DNA from 2 places in the Clostridium sp. CTA-19 genome. Region 1 is predicted to be linked to the other one. Evidence: riboswitches for the same ligand, from Rfam matches in the RefSeq annotation. Region 1 holds a riboswitch; the other holds the start of a gene.
The links. Region 1 has a riboswitch for FMN ahead of ACYUE0_RS08890 (ECF transporter S component). Riboswitches for the same ligand answer to the same signal wherever they lie in the genome.
Positions count from the first base shown of each region.

Region 2: it holds a riboswitch for FMN, as region 1 does, so the genes downstream of both, ribD (bifunctional diaminohydroxyphosphoribosylaminopyrimidine deaminase/5-amino-6-(5-phosphoribosylamino)uracil reductase RibD) here and ACYUE0_RS08890 (ECF transporter S component) in region 1, are expected to answer to the same signal.

Region 1 covers NZ_BAAABH010000013.1:27,417-36,033, forward strand. The annotation lists gene ACYUE0_RS08870 (CBS domain-containing protein) at 1-14, opposite strand, end outside; gene tsaE (tRNA (adenosine(37)-N6)-threonylcarbamoyltransferase complex ATPase subunit type 1 TsaE) at 733-1,194, shown strand; gene tsaB (tRNA (adenosine(37)-N6)-threonylcarbamoyltransferase complex dimerization subunit type 1 TsaB) at 1,191-1,898, shown strand; gene rimI (ribosomal protein S18-alanine N-acetyltransferase) at 1,891-2,337, shown strand; gene ACYUE0_RS08890 (ECF transporter S component) at 2,400-2,978, opposite strand; FMN riboswitch at 3,080-3,194, opposite strand; gene ACYUE0_RS08895 (hypothetical protein) at 3,258-3,788, opposite strand; gene ACYUE0_RS08900 (Tex family protein) at 4,343-6,505, opposite strand; gene ACYUE0_RS08905 (M28 family metallopeptidase) at 6,713-8,083, shown strand; gene ACYUE0_RS08910 (hypothetical protein) at 8,242-8,544, shown strand; one part of gene prfB (peptide chain release factor 2) at 8,613-8,617, opposite strand, start outside.
Region 2 covers NZ_BAAABH010000002.1:190,036-198,652, reverse strand. The annotation lists gene ACYUE0_RS02100 (alpha/beta hydrolase) at 230-1,066, shown strand; gene ACYUE0_RS02095 (ribonuclease Z) at 1,093-2,028, shown strand; FMN riboswitch at 2,113-2,228, shown strand; gene ribD (bifunctional diaminohydroxyphosphoribosylaminopyrimidine deaminase/5-amino-6-(5-phosphoribosylamino)uracil reductase RibD) at 2,449-3,525, shown strand; gene ACYUE0_RS02085 (riboflavin synthase) at 3,566-4,216, shown strand; gene ACYUE0_RS02080 (bifunctional 3,4-dihydroxy-2-butanone-4-phosphate synthase/GTP cyclohydrolase II) at 4,229-5,413, shown strand; gene ribH (6,7-dimethyl-8-ribityllumazine synthase) at 5,428-5,889, shown strand; gene ACYUE0_RS02070 (transposase) at 6,132-7,043, shown strand; gene ACYUE0_RS02065 (HAD family hydrolase) at 7,391-8,038, shown strand; gene ACYUE0_RS02060 (PadR family transcriptional regulator) at 8,264-8,599, shown strand; gene ACYUE0_RS02055 (DUF1700 domain-containing protein) at 8,592-8,617, shown strand, end outside.

The DNA of each region.
Region 1 (8,617 bases):
TTACTTACAAACATTTTTTTCCTCCCTATCTCTATTTTATTTTTAGTTTTTATAAGGTTTCAAAATCTTATTTCATAGATTTTTAATACCTCTAAAGTGAATACATACTCGTAAATATCTTAAATATAAAAATATATTTAGACCAAAGTTTTTTTACACTTCACAAATAAATTTAAATGCGAGCTTGTTTCACTATAAGACTGCAAAATTTACACTTTATTTTTTAATTATTTTAAATCTGTTATTAAACGCCATAGAGGATTCCAATTTATAATTTTTATTTACATCATTATTAACTTAGAATTTTTAAGTTAAACAAAACCATGCATTAATGGATAGTTATGGTAATTTTCGTAATCAATTGTATTTTCTTAATATTCTTTCATTAATCAGTGTATAAAATACTAGTTTATAGTTTAAATTTATATTAATAATACTTTTTTCAGAATATTATATATTATTTAATTATACATTATTTTCTAAACTTTATAAATATCAAGTGGATATTGCTATTTTAAATTTATAGCTCTATTTAGCTTATGTTAATTAGCATAAAATCTTTACTAAAATATATATTTAAATAAACTTTATTTGTAACATTTTCACTTTATTTCTTTATAAATATAATATGTACAAATTTTACTATTATAAAACTAATAAAAAATTAAGAGTTTGTGTATTTTCTTTTCTTTTTATTATTTTTGGGCTAAAATATTATATGAGGTGAACGTAATGGAATTTATCGTTAATACTGTAGAAGAAACTCAAAAACTCGGTATTCAAATTGGCAAGCTTTGCAATAGTGGGGACATTATTTGCCTTATTGGTGATTTAGGAACTGGAAAAACTCATTTAACTAAAGGAATTGCCCTAGGTCTTGAAATAAATGAAAGTATAACTAGTCCCACCTTTAACATTGTTAACGAATATGACGATGGAAGATTAAAATTTTATCATTTTGATGTTTATAGAGTAAACGATCCTGATGAAATAGCTGCTATTGGCTTTGATGAATATATATTTGGCAATGGCGTTAGCGTTATAGAATGGGCTAACTACATTGAAGAATTAATTCCTCAAGACAATTTAACTATATTACTTGAGAAAGTACCTCAATTAGGGTCTTCATTTAGAAAAGTAACTATTAAACATCAAGGTAAAAGATATGATTATATAAAGGAGTTAACACTATGATAATTCTTAGCTTAGATTGTGCAACAGAATGCGCTACAGCTGCACTACTAAAAAATGATGCACTAATTGGTGAAATTAATATTAATAATAAAAAACAGCATTCATCAATTCTTATGCCAATGATTGACCAACTTTTTAAAAATACAAATTTAACATTAAATGATGTTGATGGGTTTGTTGTTTCTAAAGGACCAGGCTCATTTACTGGTCTTAGAGTTGGAATGTCTACAATAAAAGGATTAGCACAGGCTTTAAATAAGCCTTTTGTATCTGTTTCAACTTTAGATGGACTTGCAAATAATTTATATTTTGCTGATGGAATTATATGTCCTATAATGGATGCTTTACGTGGCAATGTATATACTGCTCTTTATAGTTTTGAAAATAATAGTCTAAAGGCTTTGACAGAGCCAATGATTTTATCTATAGAAGATCTTATACAAAAAGTTAAAGCTGAAAATAAAAAAGTTTATTTTATAGGTGATGGAACTTCTAAATATGAAAATCAATTATTAAGTTCCGTTACAAATTGTTATATTGCACCATGTCATTTAAATGTTGCAAAAGCTTCTTCATTAGGTGAAGTAGGATTAAACCTCCTTAATGAGGGAATAAAAGATGATATATACACTTCAGCACCACTTTATTTAAGACTTTCTCAAGCTGAACGTGAATATGAGGAGCGCATGAAAAATAATGGATAATTTGTCAGTTGAAAATATTAATGAAAATAATATTTTTGGTATAGAAGAAATATCTGAATTAAGTTTTCATAGTCCTTGGAGTTTAGAATCTATAAAAAAGGAACTTTCTAATTCCTATGCTAATTATGTAGTTTTAAAATTACAGGATAAACATATAGGTTTTGCTGGTGCCTGGGTTATTTTTGATGAAGCCCATATAACTAATATAGCTATCCACCCTAATTACAGAGGTTTAGGTTATAGCCATATTATTATGGATGCACTTTTAGAAAAATGTAAAGATGCCGGAGCAAATTCTATGACTTTAGAGGTTCGTGCTTCAAATATTGCTGCACAAAAATTATATGAAGGCTATGGCTTTAAAGTTGAAGGGATTAGAAAAAATTATTATGATAATCCTAAAGAAGATGGATATATAATGTGGAAATATGATATATAATAATTTTATAATATTATAAAAAGCAGATTGATTAGATTTTCAATCTGCTTTTATATCTACAATTAAACTTTTTTAGGTTCTCCAAGCATTGGTTCTACCTTAAACAATGTAATAGATAACCTTTTATATAATAAAAATGTTGTAAATGAAACTATTATTGATTTTACTCCATTAAAAGGTATTAATCCAAATACTATATAATTAATTAATTCTTTTCCTGCCATATGCATGCCAAAAGCTGGTAATAATATATATATATTTACTAGTATAGCAACTACTTCTATAGATAAAAATCCTAATATCATTCCTATAATAGCAGTCTTTTTACTTTTTTTTCTATGATAAATAATTGATGCTGGTAATACTAATGAGATTCCTACTAAAAAGTTTGCTAATTCCCCGACTAATCCTGTTGCTGTTCCTTTAAACAATATTATTAAAATATTTTTAAATAATTCTATTATTACTCCAATTAAAGGTCCAAAAGCAAATGCACCCATAAGCGCTGGAACATCGCTTAAATCCATTCTCAACCATGGAAATGCAGGTATTACTGGAATTTCCACATACATAAGTATAAATGCAATAGCAGATAGTAATGAAATTTTAATCATTTTGTTTAGTTTTTTTTCTTGTTTCATTTAAAAATACCCCCTATTATACACTTCTAGGAATCAATACAGCATAAAAAACCCTAACATAAATGTTAGGGCGAGATAACTATATCTATAGTAACGCTTGTATTAATCTTCTTTCATCCAGACTGTACTGTCGGCTTCGGAATTTAACCGAATCATGCCATAAGGCTCGCGGGCTTTACCGCCGGTGGGGAATTACACCCCGCCCTGAAGAGTATTAAATTGTTTATTGTTTTAAACTAATTATATATTAATTTTTCAAAAAAAACAATATAATATTATTTACTCAACGAAAACTCTAATAGTGCCAGATATTTGATTGTATCTTGCAGATTTTTTTATAAGATTTTCTATATACTCAGGAAAATTTTTATTTACTTCAGTGCTAAATGCTTCCTTTAAAAATGCTATACATTCATAGCAAATTCTAATATCTCTGCCACCTTCTAAATATAAATGTTCTAAAGCACTTTCATAGCTTATTTCTCTGCATTCATTGTTTTTAGCCATATTTACTATGTCATTAGCATCTTCTGCGGATTGCAGTTTTATTAGTATCTCTTTATTTTCATCATCAGTTAAATTGTACATTTTTAGCTGAGATTCAATAAAGTCTTTAAACCCTTCAAGTAAAATATCTTCTTTTAATGTATATAATATAACTTTATCTGATTCCTTTTTATCATAAAAAGTTAAATCCACTTTCTTATCTAAATCTACTTCTATTTTTCTTAAGTCTATATTATGTATTTCTAAATCTGGCTTACATATAATTATATTATGGCAAATTCCAGCAAATAAGTACTTTTCCATATTATCTCTCTCCCACTAAAAATATAATAACTTTATAAATCTAAAATTTATTTTTTTATTAATTAACTAATTTTAAACTTTATTTATAAACTCTAAATTTTTTATTTAAAACATTATAAAAATACAGCTATTTAATGCAAAAATCAATAATTAAATTCTGTTTTATTTCTGCATTTTATATCATTTTTAGACATTCTTCTTTATTTTGCCCTACTTACCTCAATATTAATCACTGTTTTATCTTATTGTATATATCTTAATTTTAATTATATTTATAATTTGCATATAATTATAGAGAAACAAGCTCAAATTTAAATTTATTCAATAATTTTAAAATATTTTTATACAAAATATAGTGTTGAATTCCAAGTGCTTCAGAGCATGTCTCACTATTTGGGGTATCCAAGTTTTGGAATGGATAATTTTAAAAGTAAACTTGGAACCCTATATTTAAAGATATAAATTAAATTTTTAATTTATATCTTCATCAATTAAAAGTCTTTACATATAAAATAAAAATAGACATATTTATATGCCTATATTTAAATTTGAAATTAGCTTTTTTTCATAGAAAGTGAAATCCTTTTTCTTTTCTCATCTACTTCCAAAATACTAACTTCTACAATATCCCCTACTTTTACAACATCTAATGGATGTTTTACAAACTTATCACTTAATTGACTTATATGCACTAATCCATCTTGATGAACCCCTATATCTACAAAAGCACCAAAATCTGATACATTCCTAACTGTTCCCATTAAAAGCATTCCTGGTTTTAAATCTCTCATTTCTACTACACCACTTTTAAATATAGGTTTTGGTAGTTCTTCTCTTGGATCTCTTCCTGGTTTTTTTATTTCTTTTATTATATCTTGTAATGTTGGAACTCCAACTCCTATTTCCTCTGCTAATTTAACTTCACATAAATCTTTTACTTTAGAGTCTATATCTAATAAATTACCTTTTTTTATATCTTCCTTAGAGTAATTTAATATGTCTAGAAGTTTTTTACATGCATTATAACTTTCAGGGTGAACTGAAGTATTGTCTAATGGCTCACTGCTTTCCATAACTCTTAAAAATCCTGCACATTGTTCAAAAGCTTTAGCTCCTAATCTTTTTACTTTTAAGAGTTCCTTTCTAGTTGTAAACTTACCATTTTCCTCTCTATATGAAACTATATTCTTAGCTATAGTTCCATTAACCCCTGATATATATGATAATAATGATGGTGTAGCTACATTTAAATCTACCCCTACATTATTTACACAGTCTTCTACTACTCCTTTTAATGACTCATCCAACTTTTTAGGAGTAACATCATGTTGATATTGACCTACCCCTATTGATTTAGGGTCTATTTTAACAAGTTCAGCTAGAGGGTCTTGCAATCTTCGTCCTATAGATATAGCACCTCTAACAGTTACATCTAACTCTGGATATTCTTCTGTTGCAAGTTTTGATGCCGAATAAACTGATGCTCCTGCTTCTGAAACTACAACATAATATATATCTTTTCCTATTTCTGATTTAACAGCCTTTATCACTTCAGCTAAAACTTCTTCTGATTCTCTACTAGCTGTTCCATTACCTAAAGAAATAACATCTACATCATGTTTTATGCATAAGTCCTTTAATGTGTTTATAGATTCTTTAACCTTTTCTTTGCTACCTGCTGTAGCAAAAACTGCTGTGTTTTCTAAAAACTTTCCTGTTTCATCTAATATAGCAATTTTGCAACCAGTCCTAAACCCTGGATCAAATCCCATTACAGTTTTACCTTTTATAGGTGATATCATTAATAATGCCTTTAGGTTTGCTTTAAATATGTCAATAGCACCTACTTCTCCTTTATCTGTTAAATCTCCTCTTATTTCTCTTTCTATTGATGGATAAATTAATCTTTTTAAACTATCTTCTACAGATTTTTCTATATATGAATCTGTTCTACCATTTCCTTTTAATGTTTTATTTTTTAAGTAGGCAATTATTTTATCTACCTCACAAGTGATTTTAACTGAAAGAATTTTTTCTTTTTCACCTCTATTTATAGCTAAAATCCTATGAGATGGTATTTTCTTAACCTCTTCCTTATAATCATAATACATTTCGTATGGCGTAGGCTCTTTTGAATCACCTTTAGTTTCTATATATCCTTCTTTAAAAATTAATGTTCTTATATACTTTCTGTATTCTGCCATATCAGATATTTTTTCACTTATAATATCCATTGCACCTTGAAATGCTTCATCAATGGATTTTACTCCTTTTTCTTCATTTAAGAACTGTGATGCATATTCATTTATATCACTATTGAAACTTCCATCAAATATTACTTCTGCTAGTGGTGTTAATCCTTTCTCTACCGCTATTGTTGCTCTTGTTCTTTTTTTAGGTTTATAAGGTCTATATATATCTTCTATCTCTGTTAATGTTGTAGCTTTTTCAAGAGATATCTTAATTTCTTCTGTAAGTTTTCCTTGTTCTTCTATAAGTCTTATAACATCTATTTTTCTATCTTCAAGGTTTCTAAGATAAGTTAATCTCTCAGAAAAATCTCTTAAAACTATATCGTCAATTCCACCAGTTCTTTCTTTTCTATACCTAGCTATAAAAGGCACTGTATTTCCTTCATCTAGCATTTCAATTACATTGTTTACTTGTTCATTTGAAAGTGCAAATTCTTTCATTAATCTATTTTTTATATTTTCCATTTTATCCTCCTATAAATATAGTGTTACAAGTTGACTACAAATTAAATTTTATGTTTAATTTAACTTTTCAACTTGTTATTCCATATCATATTTACATTTTTAATGCATATTATTTTATTATGAAATTATTTTCCTTAAGTTTCCATAATAATTCTACCATAAAATCCTTTGCAAATTAAATAATTTTATATTTTTAAGGAGATTGTTATGCCAATGATTTTTAAAAACAAAAAAAACATATTACTTATAAGTTTGACTGTTATATCAATATTTATAACAGTATTGTCAATTACATTTTATTTTAAAATAAATAATTTTTCCTCTAACCGAGTTGTAGAGCATATAAATTATCTTGCAAGTGATACATTAAAAGGACGACTTTGTGGAACTACAGAAAATAAATTAGCAGAAACTTATATACTAGATAATTTTAAAGATTTAGGTCTACTACCTTATAAAGAATCTTATACTGAAAGTTTTTCTATTCAATATCCTAAAAAATTAAATTTCAATCCTGAACTAAACATTATAGATTCTAATAGCAAAAATACAATCGATAGTTTTAACTATGGTGTAGATTATAAAGATGATGGAACTAATTTTAGAATAAATGATATTACTTTTTCATCATCAGATGTAGCTCAAAAGACTGATTCCTATTTACTTGTTAAATATAAAGGAGATTATGTTCTCTTTTATGCTATAAATGATAAATCTTTTTCTTTTAGAAGCTCTTTTTTAAGTAATTTCAATTATGGTCTATCAATTTATATGACTAAAGAAAGTTTAAATAAATTAATTACAGCTATCGAAAATGGTAGTATTGTTAACGCTAAAATTCCATTTTCTAATTCAGATGCCACTGTAAATAATGTTCTTGGTTATATTAAAGGAAAAAATTCTTCTATAGATCCTATAGTAATTTCTTGTCATTTTGACCATGTTGGAACAGATTCTATTGGAAATGTATATTATGGAGCTTTAGACAATGCTTCTGGTTCTTCTTTTGTATTGGAGCTTGCCCATTACATAAAATCTTTAGGAACACCTTCTAGAGATATTATTTTCGCAGCTTTTAATGGAGAAGAGTTTGGATGTGTAGGTTCCACTTATTTTTTTAATAACAATAAAAATCAATTAAAGAATAGTACTGTATATAATTTTGATATGATTGGAAGTTTTGATGGTATCCCTTTATGTGTAATGGGTGGAAAGGAAGACACTAAGGACACTTCCTTAATCCATGATTTGTCTCAAATTCTTGAAGATAAAAATGTGTATTTCAATTATATCTTTGAAGATTCTAGTGATCATATGATTTTTAGAAAAAATGACATTAGTGCAGTAACACTTATAGATAATGATTTATCTAGGATTCATACACCAAATGATAAAGTAGAGTTTATCAATAAAAAAGCTATTGACAGAGCCTTTTCTGTTATTTCAAAAGAACTTTGTGGTAATTACTTTAGTAATCCTTTTATTAAATATAATACTATAATCTTCATATCATCTTTGTGTACTTCTACTACCTTCTTACTTCTTTTATTTCGGGAATATAAACATGTGTCCAAATAAAAACAATGGTGATTTTTAAAAGTCACCATTATTTTTATGTTTAAATTTATACTAAATTAATATAATTTAATTTTTCTACATAACCTTTTTATTTTTTAAGTTCTACTATATATTTATTATAATATATAAAAATAAAACTTAATTTTAAGGAGAGCTTTATGAAAAAACTAGTACTCTTTCCAATAGTTTCAGTTATTCTTTTCTCAATAGTAGCATTTATATCAACTTTTACCTTAAATAGTCCCCAAAAAGATGCTTTAATAACTATACTCTATGCTGTATTACTTATTATTAATATATTAGGTCTATTAACAACAAATAAATTAAAGGAAACAAGTAAATTAAACAATGAAGATTTTAAAAAAGTTGCTTTATGTAAAATTATCAATATAGCATTCATAATTATTCAAATCCCTGGAATAATTGTACTTGTATTAAATATATATTATTTTTACCTATAATAAATAAGGACTACTGCTCAATTAACTTTTATAAGTTAGTTTTGCAATAATCCTTTTTATGTTTTGTCTTATA
Region 2 (8,617 bases), on a different contig from region 1:
CTAAAATAATATTAATATATAGCACTGTTTTAAGAAAAAATACATAAATGTATTAATTTTTTGAAATTAGTAACTGAATTTTTAAAAAATTCATATGCTTAATAATTAGTAAACAATATACTTTCTAAAAAATGAAAAAACTATATAAAACTGTCGATTAAAGTAGTATTATAATTATAGAAAATTTATTTTTAGTTGACTAAGACCTAAATAAGGGGTGTAATTTGAGATGACTTTTGATGAGAAATTAACAGTTCTTGCTTTGGGAGTAAGAATGATGATATGGAATAAATATAAAGATAACGAATACAAAATTCATAAAGTGAAGTATGGTCATAATCATAGAAAATATACCTTAATATTAGAAGGACATAAGCCTAAAAAACGTACTTTGATATATTTTATACATGGTGGAGGATGGATGTCTGGAAATCCATTTTCATTTAAAGCTATAGCGAAGTTTTTTGCTAAAAAGGGATATACTGTAGTACTTCCAGCATATAGATTAGCACCTAAATATAAATATCCCTGCCAAATAGAAGACGTATTTTTAGGTTTTCAAGATTTTTTAGAAAGATATTGGCACATGTCAGATTGTGATGATGTTATAGTTATAGGTTTTTCAGCAGGCTCAGAACTTGGAGCAAATTTAGTTTTTAACAAAAAACTTCAAGAAAGATATGAAATAGATCCATCTATATTTAAGGCATTTTTTGCAATAAGTGGTGTGTTAGATTTTTCTAAGTTTACATCTAAAAGAGCTCAAAAATATTTAAATGGATATTTAGGTGGAACTAAATATGAAGGTAAAGTTAATCCATTAAATTTAGTTACTGAAAAACCTGAGTTTCCAGTGTTCTGTCTTCATGGGGATTTAGATGAGCTAGTTCCTAAGGAATGTGCATATAATTTTGTGGAGAGAGTACGTGGGTTTGGGGGAAATGCAGATATTACCCTTATAAAAGAAAAATATCATTCTAATATATTAAATTTATGGATTGGACATGGAGAGGAAGATACAAATATATTTTTTGACTTATTAAAAAAATGTGATAATAAAAATTAAAAACCATATGTTAAAGGAGAATATATATGATAAATGTTACTTTATTAGGTTGTGGAGGTGGAATGCCAATGCCCTTTAGAAATTTAGCTTCATTACTAATAAATTATAAAGGAAGAAAAATACTAATAGATTGTGGTGAAGGCACACAGGTATCAATGAGACTTGCTAAATCTGGATTTAAATCCATTGATATTATATGCATAACACATATACATGGAGATCATATAGTAGGATTACCAGGGCTTTTATCCACTATTGGCAATAGTGGTAGAGAAGAAGAGCTTATTATAATAGGACCAGAAGGAATAAAGGATACAATTGAAGGATTAAGTGTTATTTGTCCATATTTGCCTTATGAAATCAAAGTGATAGAGGCACCTAAGAAAAATTTAAAGTTTGAATTAAAAGATAAATTTGAACTTACTAATGATTATTCTGATATAGAAATAAGCATGATAGATTTAGAACATTCATCACCTTGCTTAGGATATGGTTTTTACATAAATAGAAAAAGAAAATTTGATGTGGATAAAGCGATTAATAATAATGTACCTAAAATACTTTGGAGCAAACTTCAAAAGTACAATAGTTATGAATTTGAAGGGAAATTATATTTTAGTGATATGGTTTTAGGAGATGAAAGAAAGGGTTTGAAATTAAGTTATATAACAGACAGCCGTCCAATAAGTTCTATAAAAGAATTTATAAAAGGTAGCGACTTATTTATTTGTGAAGGTACTTATGGCAGTGATGATGATATAGAAAAAGCTATAAAAAATAAACATATGATTTTTAGAGAAGCAGCATCATTAGCTAAGGAAGGTAAAGTTAAAAAACTTATATTAACTCATTTTTCACCGTCACTTATAGAACCAGATGAGTATATTGAAAATGGAAAAGAAGTTTTTAAAAATACTATATTAGGATCAGATAGAATGGAAGAAAACTTAACTTTTAAATAATGTTTTTGGAAGTCTATAGAAAAAGTATAGGATTTTATTGACAAGTTTATGTCTAAATGTTATAATAATTTCAAAAGTTGAATAAATTATCTTCAGGGCAAGGTGAAATTCCTTACCGGCGGTAAAGCCCGCGAGCTATTTTAGCATGATTTGGTGAAATTCCAAGGCCGACAGTAAAGTCTGGATGAAAGAAGAGAAAATATTAGAATTGATTAGGTTTTATATTTTTTGAATTTCAATGCTCTGAGCCAATGGCTTGGAGCTTTAAATTTTAAATATAATTTAAATAATTTTTGTTTAAAAATAAATTATTTGGAATGCTAATTCTAATTTGTACAATTAATATATGCCCTGGGTGAAATTTGCCTGGGGCATTTCTTATTTATATTTTAAATAAATGAATTGATAAGGAGTGATAAAATGGATGAATTCTTTATGGAAAAGGCAATAAGACTTGCGAAATTTGGAGAAGGAAAAGTAAACCCTAATCCACTTGTTGGAGCTGTAATTGTAAAAGAAAATAGAATAATATCACAAGGCTATCATGAAAAATTTGGACAACCTCATGCTGAAATTAATGCTATAGAGTCATCAAGAGAAATCCTAAAAGATGCTACTATATATGTGACATTAGAGCCATGTTGTCATTATGGTAAAACTCCACCTTGTGTAGATAAAATTATAGAGAATAAATTTAAAAGAGTGGTTGTGGGAACATTAGATCCTAATCCATTAGTTTCAGGGAAGGGAGTAAAAAAACTTAGAGAAAATGGAATTGAAGTATTAGTTGGGGTTTTAGAAGAAAAATGTAAAGAGATAAATGAAATTTTTAATTATAACATGATAAAAAATAAAGCTTTTGTTGCAATAAAATGGGCAATGACCTTAGATGGAAAAATTGCTACTAAAAATTATGATTCAAAATGGATAAGTTCAAAGAAATCAAGAATTTATGCTCATAAGTTAAGAAATAGATTTACAGCGGTGATGGTGGGAATAAATACTGTTTTGAAAGACAATCCTATGCTTACATGTAGATTGGATGGTGGTATTAACCCAATAAAAATAATTGTAGATAGTAATTTAAAAATTCCATTAGAGTGTAATTTAGTTAAAACAAAAGAAAGTAAAACTATAATAGCTACTATATGCAAAGATAAAGAAAAAATTTTAAAATTAAAGGAACTTGGAGTGGAAGTTATAGTTACAAAAGAAAATAAAAATAAAGTGGACTTAATTGATTTAACCTTAAATTTATATAAAAGAGGAATTGATAGTATTTTAGTAGAAGGTGGTGGAAATTTAATTTATAGCATATTAGAAGAAAAAATAGCAAATAAAATATATGCTTTTATATGTCCTAAAATTATAGGAGGAAGGGAGAGTGTCACCGCTGTAGAAGGTATTGGAAAGGAGAAAGTGTCAGAATGTTTTGAAATCAAAAAATGGAATATGAGAAAAATTGATAATGATATTTTGATAGAAGGAGAAGTTTGAATATTTAAATAATTCAAAATATTTAGAAAAAGGTGATGTGGTGTTTACAGGAATAGTAGAAGAAATAGGATTGGTTTTATCAATTAAAGATGTTGATAAATCTAGGGTAATTAAAATAAAGTGTAAGAAAGTTATAGAAGATATAAACATAGGGGATAGTATTTGTACAAATGGTGTATGTCTAACTGCAACAAAATTAGGAAAAGATTATTTTATTGCAGATGTTATGATGGAATCTTTAAAGCTTTCTAATATATCTAAATTAAAAGAGGGAGATAGTGTGAATTTAGAAAGAGCATTATCTGTTAATGGTAGACTTAATGGTCATATAGTTAGTGGACATATAGACGGTATGGGAACAATAATAGGTGCTGAAAACCATGGGAATAGCACTGTAATAAAAGTTGGATGTAGCAATGAATTATTGCAATATATGGTATGTAAAGGGTCAGTTACATTGGATGGAACAAGCTTAACTATTTCAAGTTTAAAAGAAAATTACTTTGAAGTTTCTATAATACCACATACCAAAGATGAAAGTATTATTTTCAAAAAAAGCATCGGACAAGCTATAAATATAGAATGTGATATGCTTTTAAAATATATAAAAAGACTTATGGATTTTAGGGAATATAAAAGTAATGAAAGTAATCTAACTTTAAATTTATTAAAAGAAAATGGGTTTATATAGGAGGAGATTAAAATGAATACAATTGAAGAGGCAATAGAGGATATAAAAATAGGAAAAATGGTAATTGTTTTAGATGATGAGGATAGAGAAAATGAAGGTGACTTATTAATGGCAGCAGAAAAAGTTACTGGTGAGAGTATAAATTTTATGGCTACATATGGAAGAGGGCTTATTTGTACCCCAATTAATGAAGAAATACTTGAAAATCTTAAAATAGGTCAAATGGTTGAGATAAATACAGATAATCACGAAACAGCATTTACTGTATCAATAGATAGTAATGATGTAACAACAGGCATATCTGCTTTTGAGAGGGCAATAACAATAAAAAAGCTTTTAGATTGTAATTCAAAACCAGAAGATTTTAGAAGACCAGGTCACGTATTTCCACTAAAAGCTAAACAAGGTGGAGTTTTAAAAAGAGCTGGGCATACAGAAGCTGCTGTAGATTTAGCTACTTTAGCGGGATTTAAACCAGTTGGTGTTATTTGTGAAATAATAAGTGATGATGGAACTATGGCAAAAGGAAAACAATTAATAGAGTTTAGTAAGAAACATGATTTGAAAATGATAACAATAGAAAGTTTAATAGCTTATAGAAAGAAAAGAGAAAAATTAGTAAAATCAGTTGTGGAAACTAAAATGCCAACTAAATATGGAGATTTTAAGGCCATAGGATATGTTAATAAGTTAAATGGTGAGCATCATGTTGCATTAGTTAAAGGTGAGATTAAAGAAGATGAACCAGTATTAGTTAGAGTCCACTCAGAGTGTTTAACAGGTGATGCTTTTGGTTCTAAGAGATGTGATTGTGGAGAGCAATTATCAATGGCTATGGAGAAAATAAATAAAGAGGGTGCTGGAGTTTTATTATATATGAGACAGGAAGGTAGAGGCATAGGTCTTTTAAATAAATTAAAGGCTTACAAACTTCAAGATGAAGGTTTAGACACAGTGGAGGCAAATATTGCATTAGGATTTGAAGCTGATCTTAGGGACTATGGAATAGGGGCACAAATATTAAGTGATTTAGGCATAAAAAAAATAAGACTTATGACTAATAATCCTAAAAAGGTTTCTGGATTAAGTGGACATGATATAGAAATTCTAGAAAGAGTTCCAATAAAGATGAATCATAATGAAGAAAATTATTTTTACTTAAAAACTAAAAAAGAGAAAATGCAACATATTCTATAGAAGGAGTGATAAAAGTGAACATTTTACAAGGTGATTTAATAGGAAAAGGATTAAGATTTGCAATTATAGTTGGGAGATTTAATGAGTTTATAGGTTCTAAATTGCTTTCAGGAGCAGTGGATGGATTAAAAAGACATGGCGTTAAAGAAGAAGATATAGATATTGCATGGGTTCCAGGAGCATTTGAAATACCATTAATAGCTAAAAAACTAGCAAATAATGAAAAATATGATGGAGTGCTATGTTTAGGAGCAGTTATAAAAGGAGCAACACCACATTTTGATTATGTTTGTAGTGAAGTATCAAAAGGGGTTGCTACAGTATCATTAGAAACATCAAAACCAGTAATATTTGGAGTATTAACAACAAATTCTATAGAAGAGGCTATTGAAAGAGCTGGAACCAAAAGTGGAAATAAGGGATTTGATGCTGCAGTAACAGCAATAGAAATGGCAAATCTTATGAAGGTTATATAATTAAATTTTAAAATATAAGGCTATTGCAAAACTAAATTAAGAGATTTGGTTTTCCAATAGCTTTTTTCATTTATTTTGATACAGGATATATAGTGACAGTTATTTATTATATATATTAATATTTAAATTTATTAATTTTGTAAAAATATTTAAAAATGAACTTAGTATTAAATTTTTTGAATATAAAAAATACAAAATGTCAATGATTAAAATAAAGCATAAAAGTTAAGGAGTGTATTGAAATGCCAACTCAACCAAGAAAAAAAGAGAAACATGCAATATATCATATCATGATAAAAAGTGTTAAAGATAGGTTGCTATTTAAATCAGATGTAGATAAGGCAACTTTTATGACTAAATTAAAGGAAAGTCAAATAAAATATCCCTTTAAACTATATGCATATTGCCTAATGGACAATCATGCTCATTTACTTATAGATTCTCAGGAACAAGATATTTCTGTAGTAATGAAAAGTTTAAACTTAAGATATGTTAAATTTTACAATAAAAAGTATGAATTAGATTCACGTTTATGTAAAGGTAGATTTAAAAGTGAAATTATAAATAATGATAGATATCTATTAGCAGTGTCGTTATATATTCATAGAAATGCAAAAGATTTGCCAGGATTTAGAGAATGTCCACAAGAATATTTATTTTCAAGCATGTCTGTTTATTTAGGGGAAGAAGACCTATTTGGAGTTTTAGACATAGATAGAATATTAGAATTCTTAGATAAAAATAAGAGGGAAGCAAGAAAAGAATATGCAAATTTATTTAAATATACTATGGAAAATCATATAGAAGATTTTAAAAAAATGGATTTAAAAATAGAATTTAAAGAAGAAAAATTTATTAATGAAAAAGGTGTATTAAAATCCAATTATACCATAAAAGATGTAATTAACTTTGTAGCAGAAAAAGAAAACATACATTCTAATGAAATATTTATAAAAAATAGAAGTCATAATCAAAATGCTAGAGCAATGGTAACAATACTTGCTACGGCGTTCTGTGGTGAAAAATGTAAGGATATAGCTATAAAGTTTGGAAACTTAAGTGTCAGTAGGATATCGCAATTAGGTAATAGAGCAATAACTTTAATTTTAAAAAATAAACATTATAAAGAGATGTTTGAGAAATTTATAGCTTAGCATTAAAAATTAAATAAAAAAATAATTAAAACTCATAAGGAAATTGTAACTTAAAATTGAAATATAGAAAAATAATAAGTAAATGGACAAGCATTATAAAACTGACAAGAAATATTAACATATTGATTTTGAAAGTAAATTTTATGAAAGATAAATGTTTAAAAATAAATTCGGTTAATGCTTTTAAATCATTTAGGTGATTTAAAGGTGACAGTTATTAAATATTATGTAAAATATAATATTTAATAACTGTCACCTTTAAAAATAACTAAAAAGTAATGAAAAAAATAAATATATGTCACTATATATGTTATAATAAGAGTTAAAATATGGTTTGGAGGTAATTTATGAAGTTTGAAGCATTGGTATTAGATTTTGATGGGACTATTGCAGATACTAGTGAAAGTATAATTTTAACTATGCAAGATACTTTAAAATATTTTAAGAATGAGGATATTGAGGATGAAGATATTAAGAGGTTAATAGGACTTCCTTTATTTGAAATGTTTAAAAGTATTAAAGGGTTTCAAGAGGAAAATATAAAATCAGCAGTGAAAGAGTATAGTATAAGATATAAAAATATATGTAAAAATACTGTTACTATGTTTGAAGGTGTAAAGGAAACTTTGGAAAAATTACATAAAAAAGGTGTAAAACTTACTATAGCAACAAGCAGGGGCAAAGATACGCTACTTTTATTTCTAAAAGAATTAGAAATTGAACATTTATTTTCTTTCGTTGCATGTTGTGATGATGTAACTAAGCATAAGCCTGCTCCAGATGTTGTTAATTTAGTGCTTGAAAAAATTAATGTTAATAAAAATAAGGCACTGGTTATTGGAGATACTATCTATGATGTTGGAATGGGGCAAAATGCAGGTTGTGAAAGTTGTGCTGTAACTTATGGAAATAATACTTTAGAAGAAATTAAGGGTTCTAATCCTGAATACATAATAGATAAGTTTAGTGATTTAATTTCTATTGTTGAAGGTTAATAATTAAGTTTAAAAAGGGTATTGTGTAATACACAGTAGTATGATAATATAAAATTATAAGTACTGTGTACTACATAGTACTTATTTTTAAAAGTAGGTACTGTGCAATACATAGTATGATTTAAAAATATTATGTATAAGTGAAATGGTAGATTACGATTTCATATTTTTTTAATCTACCTACTATGTATTACATAGTATATTTGTAGAATAGGAGGTTAAAGTATGAGTACCCAACTAAGAAAGGGTGTGCTTGAAATATGTGTTTTGACTTTAATAAATAGTAAAGATATGTACGGATATGAAATTGTAGAAAACATATCTAAAGTTATGGATGTAAAAGAAAGCACAATTTATCCATTATTGAGGAGATTGACATCAGAAGGTAATTTTGAGACATATATTCAAAAATCAGAAGGCGGACCAGATAGAAAATATTATAAAATAACAGATTACGGAAAAGGTAATCTTAAAGATATGGTTGATGAGTGGGATAGGTTTGTTGAAGATGTAAATTTTATTCTTGAAAGATATCGAAAGGAGAGTATTAAATTTGAATAGAAAAGAATTTTTAGAAAT